Regions from separate parts of the Terrabacter sp. 2RAF25 genome, predicted to be linked through region 3. Evidence: predicted binding sites of a transcription regulator. Region 3 holds the regulator's gene; each other region holds the start of a gene.
The links. Region 3 encodes HrcA, which represses chaperone genes, less so after heat shock. Its sites were predicted from a motif close to TTNGCACTCGNNNNNNNCGAGTGCNAA; they were not measured.
Positions count from the first base shown of each region.

Region 1 (4,315 bases), on a different contig from region 3:
CGACCTCGGTGTGCGCGCCGACCTTGATGACGCAGACGCCGCCGGCGAGCTTGGCGAGGCGCTCCTGGAGCTTCTCCTTGTCCCAGTCGGAGTCGGTGCGCTCGATCTCGGCCTTGATCTGGTGCACGCGGCCGGCCACCTCGGACTCGTCGCCGTTGCCGTCGATGATCGTGGTGTTGTCCTTGGTGAGGACGATGCGGCGGGCCTGGCCGAGCACGGTCAGGTCGGCCTGGTCGAGCTTGAGGCCGACCTCCTCGGCGATGACCTGGCCACCGGTGAGGATCGCGATGTCCTGCAGCATGGCCTTGCGGCGGTCGCCGAAGCCGGGGGCCTTGACGGCCGCGACGTTGAACGTGCCGCGGATCTTGTTGACGACGAGCGTCGAGAGGGCCTCGCCGTCGACGTCCTCGGCGATGATGAGCAGCGGCTTGCCCGACTGCACGACCTTCTCGAGAACCGGGAGGATCTCGGCGACCGCGGAGATCTTGCCCTGGTTGATGAGCACGTAGGCGTCCTCGAGGACGGTCTCCATGCGCTCGGTGTCGGTGACGAAGTAGGCCGAGAGGTAGCCCTTGTCGAACTGCATGCCCTCGGTGAACTCGAGCTCGGTGGCGGTCGTCGAGGACTCCTCGACGGTGATGACGCCGTCCTTGCCGACCTTGTCGAACGCCTCGCCGATGAGGCCGCCGAGGGTGGCGTCCTGGGCGGAGAGGGTCGCGACGGAGGCGATCTCGTCCTTGCCGTCGACCTCGCGGGCGTTCTCGAGGAGGCGGTCGTTGACCGCGGTGACGGCCTTGTCCATGCCGCGCTTGAGCGCGGCCGGGGCGGCGCCGGCGGCGACGTTGCGCAGGCCCTCCTTGACCATGGCCTGAGCGAGCACGGTCGCGGTCGTCGTGCCGTCACCGGCGACGTCGTTCGTCTTGGTCGCGACCTCCTTGGCGAGCTGGGCGCCGAGGTTCTCGTAGGGGTCCTCGAGCTCGATCTCGCGGGCGATGGTCACGCCGTCGTTCGTGATCGTGGGGGCGCCCCACTTCTTGTCGATGACGACGTTGCGACCCTTGGGGCCGAGCGTCACCTTGACGGCGTTGGCGAGCGCGTTGACGCCGCGCTCGAGCGACTTGCGGGCGGAGTCGTCGAACTCCAGCTGCTTGGCCATGGTGTTCCTTTGGCTCGAAATGCTTTGCGGTTCTTGGGTTTCCGGGCGGCCCTGAGCCGGCCCGGTCGAACGAGACGCACCCCGGGGAGACCCCAGCGGGGCTCACCGGGGTGCGTCACGGCATACGGCTGGGTCAGCCGACGATGGCGAGGACGTCGCGCGCGGAGAGGATGAGGTACTCCTCGCCGCCGTACTTGACCTCGGTGCCGCCGTACTTGCTGTAGATGACCTTGTCGCCGACCTTGACGTCGAGCGGGACGCGCTCGGTGCCGTTGTCGTTGAAGCGGCCGGGGCCGACAGCGAGGACCTCGCCCTCCTGCGGCTTCTCCTTGGCAGTGTCCGGGATGACGAGGCCGGACGCGGTGGTCTGCTCGGCCTCGAGGGACTTGACGACGATGCGGTCTTCGAGCGGCGTGATGGAAACCGACACGGTGGTGACCTTCCCTTCGGGACAGTCGAAAACTGGATTGCGGACTGTGGGCTCTCGAGGACGGACGCCGTCGCGGGGGTCGACCTCCCTCGAGGAGGACGCTGGCACTTCCGGGTGGAGAGTGCCAACAGGATGAAATCTAGGTTTCGGTTAGCACTCGGTCAAGTCGAGTGCCAGAATCCGTCGCGATTCGTGCAGGTCGCCCACGCTGGCAGGATGAGCGCATGGACGCCGCCATGGTCGACCGCCTCGCCGCGGGTGAGGGCTGGGCGCTGCTCCAGTCGCTGCCGCCGTACGACGAGACGGCCTCGCTGCACCTGCAGGACCGCCTCCGCGAGGCCGGTTTCGCGGCCGACCTCGTCGCCGCCGCCATGACGCAGTCCCGCCTGCGCTCGCGGGGCACCGAGAAGTTCGGCGACTTCGCCGCCGGCATGCTCTTCACCCCCGACGGGCTCGAGCAGGCCACCCGCCTCGCCATCGCGGCGAGGCACGCCCACCGGTACGCCGCCGCCGGGGTGCGCGAGGTGCACGACCTCGGGTGCGGGCTGGGTGCCGACGCGATGGCGTTCGCCGGCCTCGACCTCGCCGTGCACGCCGTCGACGCCGACGACACCACCGCACGCGTCGCCGCGGTCAACCTGCGGCACTGGCCGTCCGCCCGGGTCACCCACGGTCTCGCCGAGGACGTACGCCTGCCGCCGGGTGTCGCCGGCGGCCACGTCGGCCTGTGGCTCGACCCTGCCCGCCGCGTGCGCGGGGTGGCCGACGTGACCGGCCGGACCAAGCGCGTCTTCTCCCTCGACGCCATCTCGCCGTCGTGGTCGCAGGTGCTCGCCTTCGCCGACCAGGTCCCGGCGACCGGGGCGAAGCTCTCCCCCGCCTTCCCCCACGGGTCGGTGCCCCGTGGGGCCGAGGCGCAGTGGACCTCGTGGCACGGCGAGGTGCTCGAGTGCGCCGTGTGGTGGGGGCCCCTCGTCGCGTCGGCCGGCCGTACCGCCGCCGTCTGCACCGAGGCGTCGACCGCGGTCGTGACCGAGCGCGACGCAGCCGAAGGGGCCCAGCACCCGGTCCTGCCGTCGGTCACCGGGATGCGCGAGTGGCTCTACGAGCCCGACCGGGCCGTGATCCGTGCCGGACTGACCGGTGCCCTGGTGGGTGCCGTCGACGGCGTCGAGCTGGCGTCGGGTGTCGGCTACGTGACGAGCGCGGTGTCGCGCGACCTGCCCTGGGCGCGCCGGTTCCGGGTCGTCGAGGCGATGCCGCTGTCGACGAAGCGGCTGGCGCGCTGGCTGCGCGACGCCGGGCACGACCGCGTCACCATCAAGAAGCGCGGCGTCACCCTCGACGCCGACGTGCTGCGCCGACAGCTGAAGATGACGGGACGGGGCAAGGGCGGGTCCGAGGCGACCCTGGTCCTGACCCGCGTCGGCGGCAGCCAGGTAGCCGTCGTCGTCACCCCGACCTGACCCACCCACCCCACCCATCGAGTGCCCAGTTCCCGACGCCCCACGCCCCATCGAGTGCCCAGTTCCCAACGGTCCCGCCCCCATCGAGTGCTCACTTCCCTACGCTCTTGGCGTCGGAAGGGCACTCGACCGAGCGGTTGCCGAGCGAGAGGACGGCCGGCGTCGGGAAATGGGCACTCGAGCAGGACGGTCTCCGCTCGAAGGTCAGTACGGGTCCGAGCCCGCGCCCCCCGCATACAGCTCGTGCAGCTCGCTCCAGGTGATGCCCCAGTCGGGGGCGTCCGTGCCCGCGAGGTGCGCCGCGAGCGAGCGGATGTAGGTGTCCCAGCCGGCGGCATACCCGGGAGCCTGGGTCGGGGCCAGCCGTTCGTGCCGGAGGGTGAGGCGTGCCCCGTCCCCGTCGGTGGAGATGCCGACCCTGACCAGGCTCGCCATGTCCTTGACCGGCCACTCCCAGACCAGACGTTGAGGGGCCTTGCATTCGACGATCCGGCAGGCCGGGGTGTCGGCGTCGTCGAAGTGGATCGTGAACTCGCCGCCCTCGTGCAGGTCGCCGGTCACCGGAGCGAACCACCGCACGAGCCGGTCCGGGTCGGTGCACGCACCCCAGAGGTCGGTTGCCGACGTCGCGTAGTGCCGGTCGAAGACCACCGCAACCGCGTCGTCGCCGCGCTCGATCCGGCCCAGCACCTGCGTCAGCTCGCTCATCCCTGATCCTGTCGTCGGGCCCGCGCGCCGCGGGCGATCTCGGTGTCGAGGGCATCGAGGCGCTGCCCCCAGAACGAGCGGATGTCGCGGCACCACTGCTCGACCTCGTCGAGCGCCCCCGGCACGAGCCGGTAGACGCGCCGTTGGGCGACGGCCTCCGCCTCGACCACGCCCGCCTCGCGGAGCACCCGGAGGTGCCTCGAGATGCCGGGCCGGGCGGCGTCGAAGAGCGCCGCGACCTCACCGGCCGTCAGTTCTTCGCGGGCGAGGTGCTCGACGATCACACGTCGTGTCGGGTCGTTCAGCGCCTCCCACGTCCTGCCCACCACGTTAGCGTAACCGCACCGTTACGTAACTGACAAGACACAGACGCGCGACCAGCCGGTCAGAGGGCGGCGTCGGGCTGGGCCCCGGCCCACCGCACGGCGTCGGCGCCGGCGCGGTTGGCGGCCTCGAGCGCCGTCCTGTCGTCGGCACCGGCTGCGAGGGCCGCGGCGAACGCACCGCAGAACGCATCGCCGGCACCGACCGTGTCGGCGACGTCGTCCGGGGCCA
Region 1 is NZ_JBFRGJ010000006.1:379,923-384,237, reverse strand. Features, by position in the region: gene groL (chaperonin GroEL) at 1-1,156, opposite strand, end outside; gene groES (co-chaperone GroES) at 1,290-1,586, opposite strand; gene AB4091_RS16890 (THUMP-like domain-containing protein) at 1,811-3,052, shown strand; gene AB4091_RS16885 (SRPBCC family protein) at 3,257-3,760, opposite strand; gene AB4091_RS16880 (metalloregulator ArsR/SmtB family transcription factor) at 3,757-4,086, opposite strand; gene AB4091_RS16875 (PfkB family carbohydrate kinase) at 4,146-4,315, opposite strand, start outside.
Region 1: a site for HrcA is predicted at 1,737-1,763, ahead of groES (co-chaperone GroES). Genes of this name have one in related genera too.

Region 2 (4,315 bases), on a different contig from region 3:
GCCGTCCTCGACGACGTCTCGGCAGGGACGATGTCGTCAGCTCTCGGGCCGCAGCCGTGCCGGGCATCGCGTCTGGCTCGGTCCGGCTCGGTCAGGGAGTGGGCGGGACGAGGTGTTCCCAGCCGCGGCGGATCGCGGACTCAAGATAGGCGAGCGGGTAGGGCAGGCGCGGGTCGAGGTCACGCAACGCCTCTTCGAGCGAGCCCCCGCCGAGCCGGCGCTCGCGGATCACCGCCGCGACCGTCGCGACGTCGTCTCTCTGCCGGGTCACGAAGTCCACGTCGACCGGTCGTCCGTGGCCCGGCACCACGACGGCGCCCTCGTCGGCCTGGAGAAGGTGCGAGGTGAGGGTGTCGGCCCACTCGAGCGGCCAGCAGTCGCCCCCGAACGAGGGGTGGGCGCTCTCCTCGACGAGGTCGCCGAGGAAGATCGCGTCGGTGTCGGGCACGACGACGGCGACGTCTCCGTCGGTGTGGCCGCGGCCGGCATACGTCATCGTGACACAGCGGTCACCGAGGTCGATGGTGGCGTTGGACCCGAAGGTGCGGTCGGGCCCGCGCACCTGAGTGGCCATCACCTCGGCGGCGTCACGCTCGGTGTAGCCGAACTCCGGAGCGGCGGCAGGGTCGGCGCGCAGCGCCTCCTTGACGTGCCGAGCGGCCTCTTCGAGCGTGCGGCCGACGTTGTCGTGGGCGTGCACCGTGGCCGCGTCGAACGCCACGTTGCCGAAGGTGTGGTCGAAGTGGACGTGCGTGCTGACGACGTGGCGCACCTCGATGTCGCGCCCCAGACGGCGCACGTCGTCGAGCACCTGGCGGCCCTGGACGTCGCTCGCGCGGGTGTCGATGACGACGGCGCCGTCGCGACCCAGCACCAGGCCCACGTTGACGTCCCACTGCCGGTAGCGCGCCACGAAGACCCGGTCGGCGACCTCGACGAAGCCGTGGGTCCGGCCCCCCGCTCCGGTGGAGGCCGTGGCGGCGGTCGCGGAGCCGGGCCCGTCTCCGCTCACGAGCGGGACCTCGATGTGATCCATGTCTCCTCGGGCACCGTCCCACCGTAGTGGCCGAGCGCCGACCACGTTCCGGACAGGCGCTCGCAGCCTCGTTCCTCTACGTTTGTGAGCCATGTCCTTCGAGCCCTCCACCGACTTCCAGCCCCCCAGGGGCGGCCGTCGTCGCCGCCGAGCCGTCATCGTGGCCGCCCTCGCGGCGTTCGCGCTCCTCGCGACCGGAGCCGTCGTGCTCTGGTCGGGCGACAGCTGGCGTGACCAGGCGATGAGCGCCGGCGTGTTCCCGAACGTGCCCGGCTCGGACTTCGCCGAGACGCCGTCGGAGGACGGCTGGGGCACCCCCGCGGGCACCTCTGCCGGCACCTCTGGGGGCACCTCGGACGCGCCCGGCACGTCGAGCACCGCGGCGCCGCTCCCGGGCACCTCGTCGACGCCGCCTGCCGCGACTGCCGTCGTCCAGCCCGCCTCGGACGCCACGTCGCAGGTCCCCACGACTCGCGCGCCGGCCCCCGACGCGACGTCCACCTCGACGGTGGCGCCCCCGCCGGTCCCGGCGCCGACGCCGCCGAGCCCGTCGTCGTCGACCGCTGCGCCCAGCCCGTCCCCGACCAAGGGCGGCCCCAAGCCCAGGCCGACCTCGCCGCGCCCGACGCCCACGAGCTCTCCCACGCCCTCCGACGGCGGCTGCTTCCTGCTCATCATCTGCTGACCCCGGCGCACCGAGGCGGTGGTCCCGTCACGCCTGCGCGACGGGGGCCACGCTGCGTGGCAGCCTGTGGCCATGGACTGCGTCTTCTGCTCCGTCGTCGCCGGTGACCTGCCGAGTGACCGGGTGCTCGACGAGCCGGACTTCGTCGGGTTCCTCGACCGGCGGCCGGTGTTCAAGGGGCACGTCCTGCTCGTGCCGCGGGTGCACGTCGACACGTTGCTCGAGCTGCCGGACGACCTGCACGCGGGCCTGCTCGGCGCCGCTCGTCGCCTCGCCGCAGCGGCAGTGGTCGGCCTCGGGGCGCAGGGCTCGTTCGTCGCCATGAACAACGTCGTGAGCCAGTCGGTGCCGCATCTGCACGTGCACGTCGTGCCGCGCACCAAGGGCGACGGGCTGCGCGGCTTCTTCTGGCCGCGCACGACGTACGCCTCCGCCGAGGAGTCCGCCGGTTTCGCCGCGCGCCTCGCAGCCGTGCTCGAGCCCGCCGCCTGATCCCGCTGCCGATCCCACTACACCCGGGCATCCGAGGACGTATGCCGTGCACCCGCAGGGCCGCACGGCATACCTCCTCGGAAAGGGCGCGGCACGAACGAGGGTCTGCTCCTCGTTTTGTTTGCACTCTCACCCCGAGAGTGCCAATAATGGCGTTAGCACTCTCCAGGTGGGAGTGACAGAAATGGGCCGTATGCCGAGGGGCTGGGTTCGCAGCTACATGAAGCTGGGAAGACCGGTCCCGTCCGTCGCGGGCGTCATGCGGGCCACCACCATCGATTCGCGTGGGAGGAACCACCCGAATGGCCAAGACCATTGCGTTTGACGAAGAGGCTCGTCGCGGGCTCGAGCGAGGGATGAACATCCTCGCCGACGCCGTCCGCGTGACCCTCGGCCCGAAGGGCCGCAACGTCGTGCTGGAGAAGAAGTGGGGCGCCCCCACGATCACCAACGACGGTGTCTCGATCGCCAAGGAGATCGAGCTCGACGACCCGTACGAGAAGATCGGCGCGGAGCTCGTCAAGGAAGTTGCCAAGAAGACCGACGACGTCGCCGGTGACGGCACGACGACGGCGACCGTGCTCGCCCAGGCCATGGTCAAGGAGGGCCTGCGCAACGTTGCCGCAGGCGCCAACCCGATGGCCCTCAAGCGCGGCATCGAGAAGGCCGTCGAGGCCGTCTCCGCCCGTCTGCTCGAGCAGGCCAAGGAGATCGAGACCAAGGAGCAGATCGCCTCGACCGCCAGCATCTCGGCGGCCGACGAGGAGATCGGTGCTCTCATCGCCGAGGCGATGGACAAGGTCGGCAAGGAAGGCGTCATCACCGTCGAGGACTCCAACACCATGGGTCTCGAGCTGGAGATGACCGAGGGTATGCGCTTCGACAAGGGCTACATCTCGGCGTACTTCGTCACCGACACCGAGCGCATGGAGGCCGTCCTCGACGACGCCTACGTGCTTGTGGCCAACAGCAAGATCGGCAGCATCAAGGACCTCGTCCCGCTGCTCGAGAAGGTCATGCAGTCGGGCAAGCCCCTGCTGATCATCGCCGAGGACATCGAGGGTGAGGCCCTCGCGACCCTCGTCGTCAACAAGATCAAGGGCACGTTCAAGTCCGTCGCCGTCAAGGCCCCGGGCTTCGGCGACCGCCGCAAGGCCATGCTCACCGACATCGCCATCCTCACCGGTGGCCAGGTCATCTCCGAGGAGGTCGGTCTCAAGCTCGAGAACGCCACCCTCGACCTGCTCGGCCGCGCTCGCAAGGTCGTCGTCACCAAGGACGAGACGACCATCGTCGAGGACGCCGAGGACCGCTCGCAGATCGAGGGTCGCATCGCCCAGATCAAGGCCGAGATCGAGAAGTCGGACTCCGACTACGACCGCGAGAAGCTCCAGGAGCGCCTCGCCAAGCTCGCCGGCGGCGTCGCCGTCATCAAGGCGGGCGCGGCCACCGAGGTCGAGCTCAAGGAGCGCAAGCACCGCATCGAGGACGCCGTGCGCAACGCGAAGGCTGCCGTCGAGGAGGGCATCGTCGCCGGTGGTGGCGTGGCGCTCATCCAGGCCGCCAAGGCGCTCGACGACCTCTCGCTCGAGGGTGACGAGGCCACCGGCGCCAACATCGTGCGCGTCGCGACCGAGGCCCCGCTCAAGCAGATCGCGATCAACGCCGGTCTCGAGGGTGGAGTCGTGGCCGAGAAGGTGCGCGGTCTCGAGGCCGGTCACGGCCTCAACGCCGCCACCGGTGAGTACGGCGACCTGCTGGCCGCCGGCATCATCGACCCGGTCAAGGTGACGCGCTCGGCGCTGCAGAACGCCGCGTCGATCGCCGCGCTGTTCCTCACGACCGAGGCCGTCATCGCCGACAAGCCCGAGAAGTCGGCCCCGGCCATGCCGGGCGGCGACGACATGGGTGGCATGGGCGGCATGGGCTTCTGAGCCCCGCTGGCCCACGCAACACGGTCACGTCCGAAGGGCGGTTCCCCGAGAGGGGAGCCGCCCTTCGGCGTACCCGTGCCGTCGCCGGCTCATGGGTGCGCCGGAGGCGCGCTCGACCCGGCCCAGGGGAGCGCAGCCTCCGGCGCGGACCCGGCGCCGCCAGGGGGT
Region 2 is NZ_JBFRGJ010000001.1:187,206-191,520, forward strand. Features, by position in the region: gene AB4091_RS00890 (MBL fold metallo-hydrolase) at 92-1,036, opposite strand; gene AB4091_RS00895 (hypothetical protein) at 1,128-1,721, shown strand; gene AB4091_RS00900 (HIT family protein) at 1,794-2,213, shown strand; gene groL (chaperonin GroEL) at 2,516-4,147, shown strand.
Region 2: a site for HrcA is predicted at 2,334-2,360, ahead of groL (chaperonin GroEL). Genes of this name have one in related genera too.

Region 3 (4,315 bases):
CGGTCGGCTCGGTGGCGTGGTGGAACACCTCGTTCTCCGCCACCGGGCACGTCGCCTACGTCGAGCGCGTGGTCTCAGCCGACGAGATCCTCGTCTCCGAGGACAACTGGGGCGGCGACTTCAGATGGCGCAAGGTCACCCGCACCGGCGGCAAGTGGCCCAACGGCTTCATCCACCTCAGGGACCAGGGCGCGACCGTCATCGACACCGACGTCTACCGCGCGGTCCTGCCGACCCGGGTGCTCGACACCCGCACGGGGCTCGGCGCGCCCGCGGCGAAGGTGGCCGCCGGCGCCTCGATCGCCGTCCAGGTCAGCGGTCGCGCCGGCATCCCGGCCGGTGGGGTGGGCACGGCCATGCTCAACGTCACGGTCGCCGTTCCCGCGGCGGCCGGCTACCTCACGTCCTACCCGTCCGGCGCCGTGCGCCCCGGCTCGCGCAGCGTCTCGTTCGCGGCCGGCGAGACCGTCAGCGAGCTCGTCCCGGCTCGGCTCGGGACCGATGGCAAGGTCAGCCTCTACTCGTCCAGCGCGACGAACCTCGTGGCCGAGGTCGTCGGTTGGTACCCGACCACCGGTCACCTGGTGCCCGTCACCCCGACTCGTGTCGTGGACACGCGCACCGGTCTCGGCGCCCCGAAGGTGCGGGTCCCCGCCGGCGGCACGATCGACCTCCCCGTCGCGGGGGCGGGTGTCGTTCCCGCCACCGGCGCGTCTGCGGTGGCGCTCGACATCTCGGCGGCCGCACCGTCCGCGGCCGGCTGGCTGACGGCATACCCGACGGGGTCCGCCCGCCCGGTGACCGCGCACGTCGGCTACGACGCCACCACCTCGATGACCGGGATGGTGGTCTCGCGGCTCGGCGCCGGCGGCAAGGTGACGATCCACTCGACCGCGCAGACCGATCTGCTCGTCGACGTCGTGGGCTGGTTCAGGACCGGCGCCGACCACGTGGCCATCGCTCCGTCCCGCATCGTCGACACCCGCACCGGCCTGGGTGCCCCGGCCGCGAAGGTGGCGGCCGGCAGCACCATCACGGTGCCGGTGCTCGGCCGCGGTGGGGTCCCCACCGTCGGGGTGAGCGCCGTCTCGGTGACCCTCACGGCCGTGACTCCGGCCGCCACGGCCTCTCTGACGGCCTACCCGACCGGGTTGGCGCGGCCGACCTCGCCGAACCTCACCGTGCCGGTGACACGGACGAGAACCAACTGGGTCGTGGTCCCGGTGGGGGCTGACGGCACGATCACCGTGCACACGACGGCGGTGACGCACCTCGTCGTCGACGTGCAGGGCTACTTCAAGAAGTAGCGCGGCCCGGCTCGCTGCGCGCGGACGTCGGCTCAGGCACCGGGCTCGGTGACGAAGTCGATGAGCTCCTCGACGCTCGCGAGCAGCGTCGGCTCCAGGTCGGCGTACGTGCGCACGGTGCCGAGGATGCGCTTCCACGCGTTCGCGATGTCGGCCTGGCTCCCGTGCGCCCAGCCGAGCTCGGCGCAGATGCCGTGCTTCCACGACGTGCCTCGCGGGATGACCGGCCACTGCTGCCAGCCCAGGCGTTCGGGACGCACCGACTGCCACACGTCGACGTAGGGGTGGCCGAGGATCTTCACGTGCTGGGCGATTCCCGGAAGGGCTCGTGCCTGGTCGACGATCCGGGCCTCCTTGGTGCCCGGCACGAGGTGGTCGACGAGCACCCCGAGCCGCTGCCCGGGGCCGGGCTGGAACTCCGCGATGATGCCGGCCAGGTCGTCGACGCCGTCCATGAGCTCGACGACGACGCCCTCGACGCGCAGGTCGTCGCCCCACACCTTCTCGACGAGCTCGGCGTCGTGGCGCCCCTCGACGTAGATGCGCGAGCCGCTCGCCACTCTCGCCCGGGCGCCGGCCACGGCCACTGATCCGCTCGCGGTGCGCGACGCAGCCCGGCGCGCCTCGGCCAGGGCCGCTCCCGACGCGGCCACCGGCGGAGTCAGGGTGACGGGGGCGCCGTCGACGAGGAAGCCCGGGCCGAGCGGAAAGGCCTTCGTGCGACCCCGCCGGTCCTCGAGGTGCACGACGCGCATGCCGCCGGCCTTCTCGACTCGCACCACGGCGCCGACCCAGCCGGTCTCGACGTCCTCGACGACGAGGTCGGGCTCGGCGGGGGTCGGCGTGGACCGACCCCGCTTCGGGGCGCGCCAGTCACCGCTCAGCACGTCGGATCCGTAACGGTCGTTGGGGGACACGACAAGCGAGCGTATGCGTCCGGGTGGGTCGGGGCGCGTGCGCCACGCGGAGGGCAGCGAGACGGGGGGAGGGCGGCATACGGTTGGATGAAATCGGAGATCCGCGCGCCACGACGTAGACTTGGCACTCGCTGAGCGAGAGTGCCAGACGAGGCGCCGGTGCAGCGTTCGTGGCCGCACCCGTGGCCGCACCCGTGGCCCACCACCGCCCACCGCGGGTCGCGCGGGTGGCCGAGATCGTGAAGGAGGTACGTGATGAGCGAGGACCGCAGGCTGATGGTGCTCCGCGCCATCGTGCAGGACTACGTGCACACCTCCGAGCCGGTCGGCAGCAAGGCGCTCGTCGAGAGGCACCACCTCGGGGTGAGCGCGGCGACGGTCCGCAACGACATGGCCCTTCTCGAGGAGGAGGGCCTCATCCACGCGCCGCACACGTCGGCCGGCCGGGTGCCCACCGACGCCGGCTACCGCGTCTTCGTCGACCGGCTCAGCGCGGTCAAGCCCCTGAGCTCGGGCGAGCGGCGCGCGATCAGCCAGTTCCTCGAGGGCGCCGTCGACCTCGACGACGTCGTCGACCGCACCGTGCGCCTCCTCGCCAGCCTGACGCGGCAGGTCGCCGTCGTGCAGTACCCCTCGCTGACCCGGTCGACCGTCCGCCACATCGAGCTCGTCCCGCTGGGCTCGTCCCACCTGATGATCGTCCTCATCGTCAACACCGGGCGCGTCGAGCAGCGCGTCGTCGACACGGGCCGGGTGCTGTCGGACCCCGACGGCGAGGCGCTCGTGGCCTCGATCCGCGCCCGCATCAACGACGTGGCCGCGGGCGTTCCGTTCACCGTCGCCGCGACGCGGCTTCGGCGCCTCGTCGACGACACCGACGAGGCCGACCGGGCCGCGATGCGAGCCGTGGTCTCTGCCCTCGGCGACGCGCTCGTCGAGGAGCGCGAGGAGCGCGTCGTGCTGGCCGGCCAGGCCAACCTCGCCCGGGCCGGCGCCGATTTCCCCCGCACGATCGGCCCGATCCTCGAGGCCCTCGAGGAGCACGTGACCCTGCTGCGCCTGCTCGGCCAGCTGGGTGACGACCCCGATCTCGTGTCGGTGCGCATCGGCTCCGAGAACCCCGTGACGGGCCTGCAGAGCACGTCGCTCGTGTCCGTCGGCTACGGGTCCGGCTCCGAGCGCGTGGCCAGCCTCGGGGTGCTCGGCCCCACCCGCATGGACTACCCCACGACGATGGCGTCGGTGCGTGCGGTCGCCCGCTACGTGTCCGAGATCCTCGACGACAACAAGGCCACCTGACCGTTTCGACCTGCAGAACCCGCGACCAGCTGCCGGTGCAACGCTGCGCCGAACCGAAAGCACTACGTACCAAAGGAATCCCAGCTTGAACGACTACTACGCCGTCCTCGGTGTCTCGCGCGACGCGAGCCAGGAGGAGATCAAGAAGGCCTACCGTCGACTCGCCCGCAAGCTGCACCCCGACGTGAACCCCGGCGCCGAGGCGGAGGAGGAGTTCAAGCGGGTGTCGCAGGCCTACGACGTGCTGTCCGACCCGCAGAAGCGCCAGTCCTTCGACATGGGCGCCGACCCGTTCGCCAGCGGTGGCGGTGCCGGCTTCGGGGCGGGGCAGGGCTTCTCGTTCAGCGACGTCATGGACGCCTTCTTCGGGGCGGGAGCGACGGCCGGCACGCGCGGCCCCCGTCCGCGCATGCAGCGCGGCCAGGACGCCCTCGTGCGCCTCGACCTCGACCTGGCCAAGGCCGTCTTCGGCTCCGAGGAGGAGCTGACCCTCGACACCGCCGTGGGCTGCACGCGCTGCGACGGCGACGGCGCCGAGCCCGGCACCGGCCGCCAGACCTGCCCGATCTGCAAGGGCGACGGTGAGGTGCAGCAGGTCCAGCGCAGCTTCCTAGGCCAGGTCATGACCTCGCGCCCGTGCGTCAACTGCCAGGGCTTCGGCTCGACCCTGACCGACCCGTGCCACGACTGCTCCGGCGACGGCCGCGTGCGCACCCGCCGTTCGCTCAAGCTCAAGGTGCCGGCCGGCGTCGACACCGGCACCCGAATCCAGCTCACCGGCGAGGGAGAGGT
Region 3 is NZ_JBFRGJ010000003.1:88,777-93,091, reverse strand. Features, by position in the region: gene AB4091_RS09395 (CHAP domain-containing protein) at 1-1,307, shown strand, start outside; gene AB4091_RS09390 (DUF3097 domain-containing protein) at 1,340-2,224, opposite strand; gene hrcA (heat-inducible transcriptional repressor HrcA) at 2,480-3,523, shown strand; gene dnaJ (molecular chaperone DnaJ) at 3,609-4,315, shown strand, end outside.